2 regions of the Mesorhizobium sp. P2_E10 genome follow, and region 1 is predicted to be linked to the other one. Evidence: riboswitches for the same ligand, from Rfam matches in the RefSeq annotation. Region 1 holds a riboswitch; the other holds the start of a gene.
The links. A riboswitch is a leader RNA that binds a small molecule or an ion and turns the genes downstream of it on or off. The one in region 1 is predicted to bind cobalamin.
Positions count from the first base shown of each region.

Region 2: another riboswitch for cobalamin. It lies ahead of AC1D0N_RS02200 (aromatic ring-hydroxylating oxygenase subunit alpha); the one in region 1 lies ahead of AC1D0N_RS14605 (CbtB domain-containing protein).

Region 1 covers NZ_JBFUEK010000004.1:551,357-558,995, forward strand. The annotation lists gene AC1D0N_RS14595 (aromatic ring-hydroxylating oxygenase subunit alpha) at 1-679, opposite strand, end outside; gene AC1D0N_RS14600 (gamma-glutamylcyclotransferase) at 816-1,508, shown strand; cobalamin riboswitch at 1,576-1,772, shown strand; gene AC1D0N_RS14605 (CbtB domain-containing protein) at 1,810-1,989, shown strand; gene AC1D0N_RS14610 (CbtA family protein) at 2,005-2,802, shown strand; gene AC1D0N_RS14615 (bifunctional adenosylcobinamide kinase/adenosylcobinamide-phosphate guanylyltransferase) at 2,859-3,239, shown strand; gene cobO (cob(I)yrinic acid a,c-diamide adenosyltransferase) at 3,240-3,854, shown strand; gene AC1D0N_RS14625 (hypothetical protein) at 3,879-4,193, shown strand; gene cbiB (adenosylcobinamide-phosphate synthase CbiB) at 4,208-5,197, opposite strand; gene cobD (threonine-phosphate decarboxylase CobD) at 5,196-6,251, shown strand; gene AC1D0N_RS14640 (tyrosine phosphatase family protein) at 6,251-6,760, shown strand; gene AC1D0N_RS14645 (creatininase family protein) at 6,978-7,639, opposite strand, start outside.
Region 2 covers NZ_JBFUEK010000001.1:432,985-440,623, forward strand. The annotation lists gene AC1D0N_RS02185 (serine kinase) at 1-348, opposite strand, end outside; gene AC1D0N_RS02190 (PqqD family protein) at 391-819, opposite strand; gene AC1D0N_RS02195 (FAD-binding oxidoreductase) at 980-2,074, opposite strand; gene AC1D0N_RS02200 (aromatic ring-hydroxylating oxygenase subunit alpha) at 2,152-3,399, opposite strand; cobalamin riboswitch at 3,516-3,717, opposite strand; gene AC1D0N_RS02205 (DUF680 domain-containing protein) at 4,225-4,431, shown strand; gene AC1D0N_RS02210 (DUF680 domain-containing protein) at 4,504-4,704, shown strand; gene AC1D0N_RS02215 (DUF680 domain-containing protein) at 4,763-5,002, shown strand; gene AC1D0N_RS02220 (ABC transporter ATP-binding protein) at 5,081-6,193, opposite strand; gene bglA (beta-galactosidase BglA) at 6,225-7,639, opposite strand, start outside.

The sequences.
Region 1 (7,639 bases):
CACGGCCATAGATCGGCACCAGCCGCGACAGGTCTTTGTGGACGCCGGGGCAGTGCAGGCACTCGTTGAAGTTCTCCCAAAAGATCTTCCAGTTGCAGTTCATCACCTTCTTGAGCACGTGACCGCTGACCAGCGTCTCCAGCGGCCAGTTGGCGAGGCTGCCGGATGCAGGATCGAAAGATGTTTCGGCCGAGCCGTGGGCATCTTCGGCGAGATTGACGAAGACGAAGCCGCGCCACACCGACAGCGCCACGCGGTAGAGCGGGTGATCGGCCTTGTCGAAACCTTCGGGCAGCGATTTCGAGGGAACGCGCACGAGGTCGCCGCGCAGCGAATACGACCAGGCGTGATAGGGGCAGGTGATGAGCCGCGCCTTCAGCCGGCCCTTGCTCTCCTGGCAAAGCTGCGAGCCGCGATGCCGGCAAGTGTTGTGGAAGGCGCGCAGCACGCCGGTGTCGTCGCGCAGCACGACGATCTCCTGCGTGCCGACGCGAAAGGTCCTGAAAGCCAGCGGCTGGGCGAGGTCGGCCTCGCGGCAAACCAGCAGCCAGTTTTTGTACCAGATGGCGTCGAGGTCGCGCTGATAGGCGTTTGCGTCCCAATAGGCCGAGGAGGGCAGCGTCGGCTCAAGCCGGGTCAAGCCGTTATAAAGGTCGCGCTCGCCCGGGTTGGGTTGCATGGCTGGTTTCCTGTGATGCGCCAGCCGACACCCCGGCAAATCGTTTGTCAATTCTGGCGACGGCATTTGGCACGCCACGGCATTGCCGGTTTCTACCACGATGCCTAATCATGTCGTTGAACAAGAGGAGCGAGACTTGGCTGCACGACAGATGTCGCTTACGCCGGAACTGGTCGCGCGCTGCTGGCGCGCGATCGAGGATACCGGTCCCGATCCTGATGCTGCGCATCTGGATGAAGGCGACTATGATTCGTTGCTGGACGCATTGCAGGCTGAACTCCCCGACTCGGAACCGCTGTGGCTGTTCGGCTACGGCTCGCTGATCTGGAAACCCGAAATCGACCATGTCGAGGAACGTGTCGCCACGGCGCGCGGCTGGCACCGGTCCTTTTGCATGAACATGACGCGCTGGCGCGGCACCAAGGACAGCCCCGGCCTGATGATGGCGCTGGACCGCGGCGGACAGTGCAAGGGCGTCGCCTTTCGGCTGGCCGACGACAACAGGCGGCAGCAGCTGGGCAAGCTTTTGCGGCGCGAAGTGACGCTGAAGCCGACAAGCTACCATCCCCGCATGCTCAGCCTGTCCAGCGACAGCGGCCCGGTAAAGGCTTTGGCCTTCGTCATCAACCGCAACGGTACGACCTATGCCGGCCCGCTCGCCGAAGAGAGGGTTGTCGACAGGCTGGCCACATCTTGCGGGCACTGGGGCTCAGGCGCCGACTATCTCTACAACACGGTGAAAAACCTGGAAGAGCGCGGCATTCACGACCGCCATCTGTGGCGGCTGCAGCGCCTCGTTGCCGAGCGGATCGCCGCGTCCGCATCCTGAGGCTAAGGTGGCGCATTCGCGCTGGTAACCGGCGGAATTTGGTTTGCCGGGCGCTGCGATTTTGCCTATAGTCGCGGCTGTCGTCGGTTCCGTTTGGAGCCAAGAGGGAATGCGGTGCGGGCTGAGTTGTTGCCCAATGCCGTGGCTGCCCCCGCAACTGTGTGCGGTAGTCCTCTCCATATGCCACTGAAGATTTTTCTTCGGGAAGGTGGGGAAGGGCGCTGATCCGCGAGCCAGGAGACCTGCCGGCGACAGGGACAGTGACTTCTATGCCCTCGGGTGGAGGGCGAAAGGACAAGACATGAATACCGCTTCCGTCTCTCTCGGCGCTTCCGTTTCCTCGCAGTCGCGCTTCATGCAGCTGGTGCTCACTGCATTTCTCGGCATGTTCGTTGTCGGGGTTGTCGGCTTCTCGCATATCGATGTGGTCCACAACGCTGCGCACGATTATCGCCACTCGATGGCGTTCCCCTGCCACTGACGAGGAATTGACATCATGAACCTGTTTCGCAACGTCGTGTTCATCGCGGCGATCGCAGGGCTCGTGGCTGGCGTCGTTCTCGCCTGCATGCAGGCCTTTGCCACCGACCCTCTGATCTACCAGGCCGAAGTTTTTGAGAAGGCTGGCGGCCACCAGCACGATCATGCTGCGGCACCCGCCGCCAGCACCACCAATGCCATGAGCAGTGCCGCACCGGCGGAAAACGCCATGAGCTCAGCGCCAGCGCCTGTCGAAGCGGCGGCTCCGGCTGAAGACGAAGGCTGGTCGCCGGCCGACGGCTTCGAGCGCTTTGCCTTCAGTGTCGTCGCCAATATCGTCACCGGCATCGGCTTCGCGTTGATTCTGGTCGCGGTTTCCGAGTTCGCTGGCGGTATCGGCAGCTGGCGCCAGGGCGTGTTCTGGGGCCTGGCCGGCTTTGCGGTGTTCACGCTGGCGCCGGGCCTTGGCCTGCCGCCCGAACTGCCGGCAATGCCGGCGGCCGACCTCATGCAGCGCCAGATCTGGTGGTGGGCAACAGTGGCGGCGACAGCGGCTGGCCTGGGCCTTCTCGCCTTCCGCAAGTCGCTGCCGTTGGCGATCCTTGCCGTGGCTTTGATCGTGGCGCCACATATCGTCGGCGCGCCGCAGCCGGACAGCTTCGTGACAGCAATCCCGGAAGGCCTGCACCATCAGTTCGTGGTGGCGGTTACGGTGACCAATCTGGTGTTCTGGCTGGTGCTTGGTGCAGCCGTCGGCGTGGTGCGCGGACGCTTCACAGGAACGGCGACTAGCCTGCGCGACAGCTTTGCCTGATCGCAAAGCACTGACCTTCATCATCGGCGGTGCGCGCTCCGGCAAGAGACGACGAAATGCGCGAGCGCATCGCGCTGCATCGCTCGCGGCGCGGCGAGGGATGGGCGACTATCGATGCGCCGCTCGATCTTGCCGGTGCGCTCGAGACCTTGCCTGACGATCAGCCCGTGCTCGTCGATTGCCTGACGCTGTGGCTGACCAATCATATGCTTTCAGACCATGATCTCGACGCAGAATGCCGGCGGTTGGCCGACGTGCTGGCGCGGCCGCGCGGGCCGTGGTTCGTGGTCTCCAACGAAGTCGGGCAAGGTATCGTACCGGACAATGCGCTGGCACGCCGGTTTCGCGACGCCGCCGGCCGACTCAACCAGCAGGTCGCGGCAACTGCCGATACGGTGCTATTGATGGTGGCCGGGCTGCCGCTCAAGGTGAAATAAATGACCGATATCGATGCAAAAGACGAGGAACGCCACCGCGCCAAGATGGTCAAGCGCAAGGCGGTGCAGGATGCCGAGGTAGCAGCCAAGACGGTCGAGAAGGGACTTTTGATCGTCAACACCGGTCCCGGTAAGGGCAAGACCACCGCCGCCTTCGGGCTGGCGCTGCGCATGCTCGGCTATGGCAAGCGCGTCGGCGTTGTCCAGTTCATCAAAGGCAAATGGCACACCGGCGAGAAGGACGCCTTTGCCGCCTTCGGCGACCGCGTCGTCTGGCACACGATGGGCGAGGGTTTTACCTGGGAGACGCAGGATCTGAAGCGCGACATCGCCGCCGCGGAGGCTGCCTGGACCAAGGTGCTCGAACTGATGGCCGATCCGTCGATCAGCCTGCTGGTGCTCGACGAATTGAACATTGCGCTGCGCTATGACTATCTCGACCTGGACACAGTGGTCGCGGCGCTGAAGGCGCGGCGCGAAGGCCTGCATGTCGTCGTCACCGGCCGCAACGCCAAGCCGGCGCTGGTCGAGGCCGCCGATCTGGTCACCGAGATGGGCGTGACCAAGCACCATTTCTCGGCCGGCGTGAAGGCGCAGCAGGGGATCGAGTTCTGAGGGCCTAGCTTCGGGAGATGACCGTTGGAACAAGCCGTGATTGTCTATCTTCTTCTGAGCGGCGGTCAGTTCGGCGCGCCGGAAGAGCGGCAATCGGTCCAAGTTCTGGAGGATCGGATGGAACAAGCTGTTACGAATGCGCATGTTGGCGAATTTGATGGTGACGAGTTTGGCGAGGGCAAATGCACCCTCTATCTGTATGGGCCAGACGCCGAGAGGCTTTTCCTTGTGATTGAGCCTGTGCTGAAATCCTCGGCTGTGGCCGCCGGTGGCTACGCGATCAAAAGATTTGGCGCGGCCGTGGATCCAAACGCCAAGGAAGTCCGTGTTTCCTGGTGAGTCAGGCGGCCCATTTACTGCGAGATCAAGATATCCAGACAAATGAGGGCCGCCGACAGAATCGCGAACAGGCCGATCAGCAGCCAGTCCGCGACCCGGTAGAGCTTCAGCGCCTGCCTTATGTCGGTGCTCTCCGCCTCGCGCCGGCCACCTTCGCCCATGAAGGCATCCTCGACGATGACACCGCCATAGCTGCGCGGCCCAGCCAGCGCCAGGCCAAGCGCACCGGCCATCGCCGCTTCCGGCCAGCCGGCATTGGGCGAGCGATGCTTTTTCGCGTCGCGCCGCACCGCTTGCCAGGCATTGCGGGGATCGGCGTCGCGGACGAGAAAGGCAGCAGCAACGATCAGCAGCGCCGTCAGCCTCGAAGCCGGCAGGTTGATCCAGTCGTCGAAACGCGCCGCCGCCCGGCCGAAGGCCTCGTGGCGCGGGGTGCGGTGGCCGATCATCGAGTCGGCGGTGTTGGCGGCCTTGTAGGCGACGCCGCCGGCCAGGCCGCAAACGCCGGTCCAGAAGGCGGGCGCGACGATGCCGTCGGAAAAATTCTCGGCCAGGCTTTCGATTGCGGCGCGGGCAACGCCCGGTTTGTCGAGCTTTTCGGGATCGCGGCCGACAATGCGCGCAACGGCGATACGACCCAAGGCGAGACCGCCGGTATCGAGCGCGTCGGCCACCGCTTCGACATGCTCGGCCAGGCTCTTCTGCGACAGCATCGACGTCGCCAGAATGGCGGTGATGATCATGCCGGTGGGAAATATCTGCCAGAGCACGATTTGCAGCACAAAGGCGATTGTCGCCGGCACCAGCACGATGACCAGCAATGCCAGGACGCCTCGCCGGCGACGCAGCGCGTCGGAATCAGTGGCGCGGTTGAGCCTGCGGTCGAGAAAGGATATCAGCCTGCCGAACCAGGTGACGGGATGGCCGATGGCGCGGAACAGCCAGTCCGGGTAGCCCAGGGCACGTTCAATGGCCAATGACAGGAAGGCGATCAGGATCGACATGAAGCTTCTTGAAGGAGCGATTGCTGCCGTGGATCACGGCGGGAGCTTGGGCCGGGCGAGCGCGCTCTTCCCTCACGCGCCACAGCCTTTCGTCGACCTTTCGACGGGTATCAATCCGCACTCCTATCCGCTTTTTGAGCTGCCCGCCACCGCCCTGTCGCGATTGCCGGAAGCCGGGCGTGGTCGCGAGCTGGCCAAGGTCGCTGCCGCGGCCTATGGCGCGCCGTCGGCAGCGCATGTCGTGCTGGCTCCCGGCACACAGATCTTGTTGCCGCGCGTCGCTTCGCTGGTCAGCCCCGGCAGGGCGCTGGTGCTCGGTCCGACCTATGCCGAACATGCTCGCGCAGCCGCGATCGCCAGCCATTCGGTCGCGGAAGTCGACGATTTCGAGGCTTTGGCCGGTGCCGACCTCGCCATCGTCGTCAATCCCAACAATCCGGACGGGCGCGTCATAGAGCGCGAAAGGCTGCTGCAACTTGCCGAGACATTGCGCGCCAAGGGCGGGCTGCTGGTCGTCGACGAGGCGTTCATGGATGTCGGTCCGCGCGCCGAGAGCCTGGCCGGCGATGTCGACCAGGGCGGCATCGTCGTGTTGCGCTCGTTCGGCAAGTTCTTTGGCCTCGCCGGCTTGCGGTTAGGTTTTGCGCTGGCCGATCCGCAGACGGTCGAACGGCTGGACGCGCAGTTCGGGCCGTGGGCGGTTGCCGGCCCGGCGCTCGAATACGGCATCCGGGCGCTCGCCGACAGCGGCTGGCAGACCGAGATGCGCGCGACACTCAAGGCTGAGGGGGAGCGGCTGGATGCCTTGTTCGGCCGCTTTGGCGTTCCGGTCGCCGGCGGCACCACGCTGTTCCGCTATCTAAGGCTGGCGGACGCAGCCGGCCTATTTTCGGCGCTTGGCGAGCGCGGAGTCCTGCTTCGCCATTTCACCGACCGGCCGCATCTGCTGCGCGCCGGACTGCCGGGAAGTCAGGAGGAATGGCAGCGGCTCGAATCCGCTCTTGCCGAGTGGGTGCACAAGCGCGACGCTGTCGCTGAGGAGATCGCGCGATGATGATCCATGTCTGTTCACTGGCAAAAGTCGATGAAACCGTAACGAAGACCGGCGCCGAGCGGCTGCTTTCCCTGCTGGCGGCGGGAACCGAAGTGGTGCGCCCGGCTTCGATCGTTCCGGAAAATCATCTGCATCTGGTCATGCACGACATTGCGGTGGCGCAGGAAGGCATGACCATGCCGGGCGAGGAGCATGTGCGCAATCTGCTCGATTTCGCCCGTCAATGGGATCGTGTGAAGCCGATGGTCGTGCATTGCTATGCCGGCATCAGCCGTTCGACGGCGTCTGCCTACATCATCGCCGCGGCGCTGGCGCCGAAGCGCGACGAGGTCGAGTTGGCGCAGACGCTGCGCGCCCTGTCGCCCTCGGCGACACCCAATCCGCGATTGATTGCGGTCGCCGATGCGCTGCTTGATCGCAATGGCCGGATGGTTGAGGCGATCCAGGCGATCGGGCGTGGCGCGGACGCTTTTGAAGGCACCCCCTTCGCACTGAGGATCGACGGCTAGGGCATGTCGATATTCAGGTGATGCCGGCCTGCGAACGATGGTTTTCTGCGCTTCCGGTGCTCACGTACCTAAATGTACGCTCCGCTCCGGCCTTCGCCGGCCGAAGCCCTCATAAGTGCCTTCGCTCTATGAAGAGCTACGGACGGCGTAGGCCGGTTCTCGAAATCCATCATTCTCAGCTCGGCCTGACCTGAATCTCAACATACCCTGGGGGTTGTTAGGCCAGCCAGTCGGAGAGCTTCGCCTTGCGCACATCGCGCAAGAGGCTGATGAAACCGTCAGCCTGATGCTCTGATGTCAGCCGGCCTTTTTCGGCCGTCGCAATGCTGGCGTCGCCGACCACGCCGTTCGGGTTGAGGTCGCTGGCGATCCAGGCGAAGGCGTGGGTGCCGGTGTGACGCAGCAGCGAAAATTCCTTTTCGGCGCGGGCGACATTCGAGACAAAATTGTCGGCCTTTGCCATGTCGACGAGGTCCGGCCGGAAATGCAGCATCAGCGAGGTCTCGACATCGCCGCCATGGATGCCGTGGCGATCCTCGAGGTCGGTGTACATGCCGGCCGGGCGACCAAAGCGCTGCCAGCTGGTCTTCACCGCCAGCATCTTTGCGCGCACCCGCAATTCGCGGGTGATGATGCCCATGATCTCCTCATTGCCGCCATGCGAGTTGACGACGATGAGCTTGCGCACGCCGGCGCGTGCGATCGACAGGCCGAGTTCGGTCCACGCTTCGACCAGCGTCGTTGCCGGCAGCGTGAGCGTGCCCGGCGCATGCAGGTGCTCGTTCGACTTGCCGACCGCCTGGACGGGCAGGATGCGGATGTCGAGATCGCCGGGCAGGCGGGCAATCACCGTTTCAAGCATGCCGTTCATGATCGAGG
Region 2 (7,639 bases), on a different contig from region 1:
ATCCAGGTCATGGAAATAGCTGCCGCGCAATCCGGCTTCGGCCAGCTGTGTGGCGAAGGCGTGATGCGTGTAGTCGGCTTGGCCCCATGTCGCCGGGGCGGGGATGCCCTCAACATCAGGATCGGCGACGAAAATGCGGCAGTCGCCCACGCTCGGCTGGTCGTCGGGAGCAGGGACGAGGCCATGGCCGACAGCTTCGGCCAAGGCGCCGGGGCTGAGATGCGCCGTCAGATCCAGCCGCGGCAAGCGGACCGTGGTGGTGACCGGATAGCGCTCAGTCGCGCTTTCCGCCGCCGCCAGCACATGACGGGCATAGTCGGTCAGGGTTTGAAGGGTGACGCCTGGCATGGCTGACTTCCAGCGTTGCCCGACCGGGCCACTTGGGTGGTTTCAGGGCGCCGGCTTGACCGCCGGCCAACCGAGAGGTTCCTCGACCTCGTGGATCGGGTCGACAAGAATGAGATCGGCAAGGTCGTCATGGATGTCGACCTTGAGCGGCTCGCTGCTGCCGGCGAGTTGGGCCAGCAGGGCGCCCGAGATGGGTTGCGCGGCTGCATCGGCCGCACGCACGAGCAAGCCGAATTCGAGCAGTTGGGAAATGAAGCTGTCGAGCTCGGCTAACCTGATTGTGGCCCCGCCAGCCGCTTGTCCGACCAGTGCGTGGGCGCCAACACCGGACGACAGCGCCTGCCAGACCCCGCTGCCCGAATCGGAGAAGCCGAAATATTTCCCGTTCGAAAGATCGAGGACTACGGCTTCGCCGTCAAAGGACTCGAAAACGATGTCCTTGCTCGCGACCGCGTAGACCAATTGCTCCATCAAAACGTCCCCACACCAGGCTGCCCGAAAGCGATCACCGGTCGCTGCGGTTCGCCTTGCCCTGGAAAAGCGTCTAGCCACTTGGCCGTTCTTTGGCAAGACAGAGCGCCGGCCAGGGCCAGGCTGATACGCAAAGGCAAGCGGCCAATCCGCGGTCCTGTCAGGCCTCGATCTCGAGCGCCGACAGCGGCCGCGAGCAACAGGCAAGGATAAAGCCGTCATCGATCTCGTGATCGAGAATGCCGCCATTGTGGCTCATCTCGACCTCGCCTGAAACCTTCTTCACCTTGCAGGTTCCGCACAGGCCGAACTCGCACGCTGCAGGGATTCTCACACCCGAAGCGCGCGCCGTCTGCAGCACGGTCTGGCCGGCAACGCATTCGGCGTCGACATCCGAAAGCGAGAAGCGAACCGGCGTAACAGTGTCGGCAGGCACTTCGATCCCAGCCGGCGATGTGAACGGAGCCGGGACTTCTTCCACAGCGGGAGCCGCAAAACTCTCCTGGTGGTAATAGGCCATGTCGAAGCCGGAGGCCTCCAGCATCTGCCGCACCGCGCGCATGAACGGGTCCGGGCCGCAGCAGAAGATTTCGCGCTCGCGGAAGTCCGGCGCCAGCAGCGGCAGCCGGATCGCGTCGATCCGCCCCATATGCCCGAACCAGCCTTCGCGGCTCGACCGCTCCTCGATCATGAAGCCGAGCGACAGGCCCGGCATGCGGCTTCCCAGCAATTCGAGTTCCTTGCGGAAGATGATCTCTTCCGGGCGCCGCGCGCAGTTGACGAAGCCGACATCGGTCCACGGCGCGCAGTCGTTAAGCCAGCGCAGCATCGACATCATCGGCGTCACACCGGAGCCGGCCGAAATGAACAGATATTTGGCCGCGGGGTGGCTGTGCAGCGAAAAGTCGCCTGCCGGTCCATAGGCCTTCACGTGGACGCCGGGCTTCAAATTATCGAACATCCAGCGCGTGCCGACGCTGCCGGCCTGGGCCTTCACCGTCACCGCAATCGAGAACGGCCGCGACGGTGAGGACGACAGCGTGTAGGTCCGCATCAGCGGGCCCTCGGTGGTCGGCAGTTCCAGTGTCACGAATTGCCCCGGCTTGTAGCGAAACCAGGTCTGATTGTCAGAGCGGAAGGTGAAGGTCTTCACCTCCGGCGCCTCGTCGCTGACGCCGATCACTTCCAACACCTGCAGCCTGTCGTTCCAGGGCGCCATCTCGTCGAGATGGCGGTAGAGGCCAAGGTCCGTCATCGCATTCATCCTTCCGACCTTTTCATGCTGCACATGGCGTTACTCCAAAACCGCTCAACACTTTTGGGCGCCATGTGCTAGGCGACGCTGCGCAGCGCGGGCCGGCCGCCCTCGGCAAGGCGCGGCTCGATGAAGCGGGCATACCAGTCGACGAACTGGATCACGCCGCCTTCATGCAACTCCGAATAGGGGCCGGGCTCATAGGCCGGCGACAGGATGCCGAAGGCGTTCTCTTCGACGATGCGGCGGTCCTGGTCGTTGGTCTCGGTCCAGACATGGGTGAGCTCGGCGAGGTCGTAGTCGACGCCTTCCACCGCATCCTTGTGGACCAGCCATTTCGTCGTCACCGCCGTCTCCGTGGCGCTGATCGGCAGCACGCGGAAGGTAACGGCGTGGTCGATGAGGATGTGGTTCCAGGTCGTCGGGTAGTGGTAGTGCATCAAGGTGCCGATGCGGTCGGCCGAAACGCTGTCGGAAAGGTTCTTCTTCACCGCGCGCTTGCCGTTCATCGTATAGCTGACGGCATCGCGCAGCAGCGGCGCGCGGGTGGCGCGAAACTGTCCGGTGGGATCGATGCGGAACTTGCTCGGCAGGCCCGTTGCCTCGCACTTCGCCCAGTGCGCCAGCATTTCAGGGTCGCTGTCGGCACCCTGCACACCGGTCACGGTCGGCGCTTCCGGGAAAGTCTTGCACAGTTCCGGATGGTTACCGGCGCAGTGATAGCACTCGCGGTTGTTCTCCCAGACCAGCTTCCAGTTGCCCTTTTCGACGATGGTCGATTCGAAGGCGACCTTTGCCTCGCGCAGCCGGTGCGGCAACAGATAGGGTTCGATCATGGCGCGCATCGGCGCGAAGTCCGCCGGCTCCCTGGCCAGGCAGATGAAGATGTAGCCGCCGACGCTCTCGCAGGCCACCGGCTTCAGGCTGAACTGGCTCTTGTCGAAACCATCGGCCATCTGCCGTGCGAACAGGAGCCTGCCGTCCAGTTCGTAGGTCCACTGGTGATAGGGGCAGACGAGCTTGGCCGCAGTGCCTTTCTCTGCGTTGCAGACGCGGCTGCCGCGATGACGGCAGGAATTGTGAAACGCGTTGATCTTGCCTTGCTGGTCGCGGACCAGCACCACCGGATAGTCGCCGACCTGGGCGGTGATGTAGCTGCCCGGCTTCGGCAATTCGCAATCATGACCGATGAACAGCCAGTCGCGATACCAGATCAGCTCCATGTCGAGCTTGAAGTAGTCGGGATCGGTATAGAAGGGCTGCTCGAGCGAGTAGCCGTCCCTGCGGCTGTGCAAGAGCCTCAGCATGTCGTTGCGCGCATCCATGTCCTGTCCTCATCTTCAAAGGACTGAACTTGGTGGTGATGGAGGAAAGACCGGTCGCAATCCGGCGACAAGGCCGGCATGCACCATCCACCTCTTGACCGCCCACCGCGATCAGTCGAGTCTAGCTATCTCGGGCTGGTTTCCGGGCTCTGGAGTGTCCTTGCGGACGGTCGCGACACCTTCCCAGGCTTGTGGCCCAGTGGTCTCCCGTTGCGACTTGAACTCCACCACCGTTGCGGGGGCAGCGCCGGGTTTTGACCGGCTTCCCAATTCTCCGCTTCATCGTCACGAAGCGGCACCTGAGATGCCATCATCTAATCACGACAGCGGCCGCGCCATCGGCATGAAAGCGACATCGCATCCATGCGGCGCGACACCATAGGCGAAATGCACCGACCAGGATTTGTGACGCGAACCCAGCCTTTTCACTGGCCGCGACCCGCCCGCTTCGCGCGTCGGATTCGACCTGCGGCGGGGCTAAAAACAGTTAACAGTTTCGAAGTGACTATTAGTAGTTTCTAAAATCGAACCGAACGGTTCGTTTCTGTTGACAGAGCGTGCAGGACGCTGTGAACGCTGGTTTGCCAATTCGTCAGCTGGCTCACCGGTGGCACAGCATAACGAATTGAAACTATTAACTAAAATAGAAAGTGTAGGAGGCTCTGGTACAATTTCAAGGTGCAGAGCCATGGTCCACGCGGAACAACTTCGTGATTGGAAACAGGCGCTGGCCTCACCCACATCGGGGCTGTCCGAACGACGCGAATTTCCTTCCAAGACACGCCGCTAGACGGACTGATGAACTAAAATACTGGAGTACTAAAAATGAAAAAGATTGTTCTCACTGCCGTCGCCGTTCTGGCCATCACCGGCAGCGCCTTCGCTGGTAGCGACCACTTTGGTTCCAATGGTGCGAACCAGCCTGCCGCCTCGGTCGACAGCTCGTACACGGCTTCCATTCAGAAGTCGGCTCCGGCTGACAAGCAGCCCGTCGTTCAGGGCAGCGACCGTAACCTTTTCGGCAACAACTAACAGCCGATTCCCAACGGACGGCGGGTTTGCCCCGCCGCCTTGGTGGAATTCAGACATTCAGGAGTACTTAAAATGAAAAAGATTGTTCTCACCGCCGCGGCCGTTTTGGCCATCACCGGCAGCGCCTTCGCCACTGGCAGCGACCACTTCGGCGACAACCAGGCCGCCCCGGCTGTCGACAGCTCGTACACGGCTTCCATCCAGAAGTCGGCTCCGGCTGACAAGCAGCCCGCCGTTCAGGGCAGCGACCGTAACCTCTTCGGCAACAACTAAGCCGATCCGGCAAAGCGCTTTGCCGCTTTCTGGAAACCAAAAACTCAGGAGACTTAAGATGAAGAAGATTGTTCTTGCCGCCGCCGCCATCATGATTGCCGCCGGCAGCGCCTATGCCCACAACGACAGCGTTGGCGGGACCGACATCAACAAGCAGGCGACCGTCAACGTCGATAAGACGCAGACGTCTTCGGTGCGCAACACCGGCTCGCCGGTCTACAAGCTGCTGAACTCGTCGGGTGACGCCCAGAAGTCGGCCCCTCAGGGCAGCGACCGGAACCTCTTCGGCAACAACTAACAGCCGAAGTCGGTCTCCAGAAAAAAGAGCGGCGGGCCAGGCCCGCCGCTCTTTTTTGTTGATACGGACCGGTCGGCCTCAAGCCGCCTTTGCTTCCGGCTTGTGCAGTGCGAAGGAATGTCCGTCGGCGTCGAAGATATGCAGGTCACCGCCATCCGCGCTCAGCCGCAGCGTCGCCCCGCGCTTGACCTCGACATTGCCGGGCAGCTTGGTCACCAGCGGCAGGTCGGCGCGGCCGATGTCGACATAGATGAGCTGAACCTCGCCGAGTTGTTCGACATAGTCCACCTTGCCCTCGAAAAGATAATCGGCGCCGGTGGAGACCACCAGATCCTCCGGTCGCACGCCGAAGCTTACCGCGGCGCCTTTCGCTGAAGCCGGCGTGGTGATTGGCACCGTCGCCTTGCGGCCGCCGACATGGCTGACGACAGTCGAATTGCCGGTTGTTTCGATCGTCGCCGGCAAGATGTTCATGGCCGGCGAGCCGATGAACTGGGCAACGAACAGATTGCCCGGTTTCTTGTAGAGGTCCATTGGCGTGCCGACCTGCTCGATATGACCTTCCTTGAGCACCACGATGCGGTCGGCCAGCGTCATCGCCTCGACCTGGTCGTGGGTGACGTAGATCATCGTCGTGTTGGGCATCGATTCCTTGAGCTTGGCGATCTCGATGCGGGTGGCGACGCGCAGAGCCGCATCAAGGTTGGACAGCGGCTCGTCGAACAGGAACACTTTTGGATTGCGCACGATGGCGCGGCCGATGGCGACGCGCTGGCGCTGGCCGCCCGACATCGCCTTGGGCAAGCGGTCGAGATATTTGGTCAGCTGCAGGATTTCCGCCGCCTGGCGCACGCGCCGGTCGATCTCGGCCTTGTTCTCTTTGCCGATCTTCATCGAGAACGCCATGTTGTCGTAGACGGTCATATGCGGGTAGAGCGCGTAGGACTGGAACACCATGGCGATGCCCCGCTTCGACGGCGGCACGTCGTTGACCACCTCGCCGGCGATCTTGAGCTCGCCGGAGGTGATCTCCTCCAATCCGGCGATGGACCGCAGCAAGGTCGACTTGCCGCAACCCGAAGGGCCGACGAAGACGATGAACTCGCCCGACTTTATGTCGAGATCGATGCCGTGCAGAATGTGCAGATTGCCATATGATTTTTTCACTTGTCTTAGCGTGACATCGGCCATGATTTCCTCCCAGTGAATTCTTCTAGCAAATTCAGTCGATACGCCCGAACCAGGCGCCGTAGCCGCCAAGACGGATAGAGCCGGCGCCAGTCTGTCCTGAAAACCCGTGCCCCGGTAATGGCTGCAGCGCGCGGCCGCCGAGATCGATGTTGGCCAGCCCGGCGCCGAGATTGAAGACGCAGACGATCTGCTCGTTGCCTTCGCGACGTGTGAAGGCGACCGTATCGCCCTCGCTTTCGATGAACTCGATATCGCCCTTGGCCAGCGCCGGATGCAGACGGCGGAAAGCCAGAAAGCGCCGGTAGTGCTCGAGCAGCGAGCTGTCGTCGCCCTGCTGCACGTTGACCGCTTGCGAAAGGTGTTTTCCCGGCACCGGCAACCAGGGTTTTGCCGAGGAGAAGCCGGCATTCTTGGCCGTGGCATCCCACACCATCGGTGTGCGGCAGCCATCGCGGCCCTTGAATTCAGGCCAGAAGCGGATGCCGTAGGGGTCCTGCAAATCCTCGAATTGCAGCTCGGCTTCGCCGAGCCCGAGCTCTTCGCCCTGATAGAGGCAGACCGAGCCGCGCAGCGACATCAGCAGCGCCGAGATGACCTTGAGATAGGCGGTCTCGTCGGCCTCGCCGGCGGCCCAGCGCGACGCCGGGCGCATCACGTCATGATTGGAGAAAGCCCAACACGACCAGCCATCGCTGGCGACCTTGCCGAAGGATTCCAGCACCGAGCGCACCTTTGCTGCGCTGATCTTTTCGGGCGCCAGGAAATCGAACGAATAGCACATGTGCACGCGCTTCCCGCCCGCGGTGTAGGCCGCCACAACTTCCAGGCCGCGCTGCGAATCGCCGACCTCGCCGACCGCGGCGGTTGCCGGATATTCGTCGAGAAGCGCGCGGAAGCGTTCGAGGAAAGCGAGGTTTTCCGGCCGGCTCTTGTCGTAGAGATGGTCCTGGTAGTTGTAGGGGTTGACCGCAGGAGCGGTCTGGTCGTTGCGCTCTTCCGGCGGCAGCGGCGGATTGTTTTCCAGCCCCTGGCTGTGGAAGTAGAAGTTGATGGTGTCGAGGCGGAAGCCGTCGACGCCGCGCTCCAGCCAGAAGCGGGTGACCTCGAGCAGCGCGTCCTGGACGGCACGGCTGTGGAAGTTGAGATCGGGCTGCTCGGCCAGGAAATTATGCAGATAATATTGCTGGCGACTGGTGTCCCACTGCCAGGCCGAGCCGCCGAAAATCGACAGCCAGTTGTTGGGTGGCGTGCCGTCGGGCCTGGCGTCGGCCCAGACATACCAGTCGGCCTTGGCATTGGTGCGGCTTGAGCGGCTTTCCTTGAACCACGGATGATTGTCGGCGGTATGCGACAGCACCTCGTCGATCATCACCTTGAGGCCGAGCCTGTGCGCCTCGGCGGTCAGGGCGTCGAAGTCGGCCAGCGTGCCGAACATCGGATCGACGT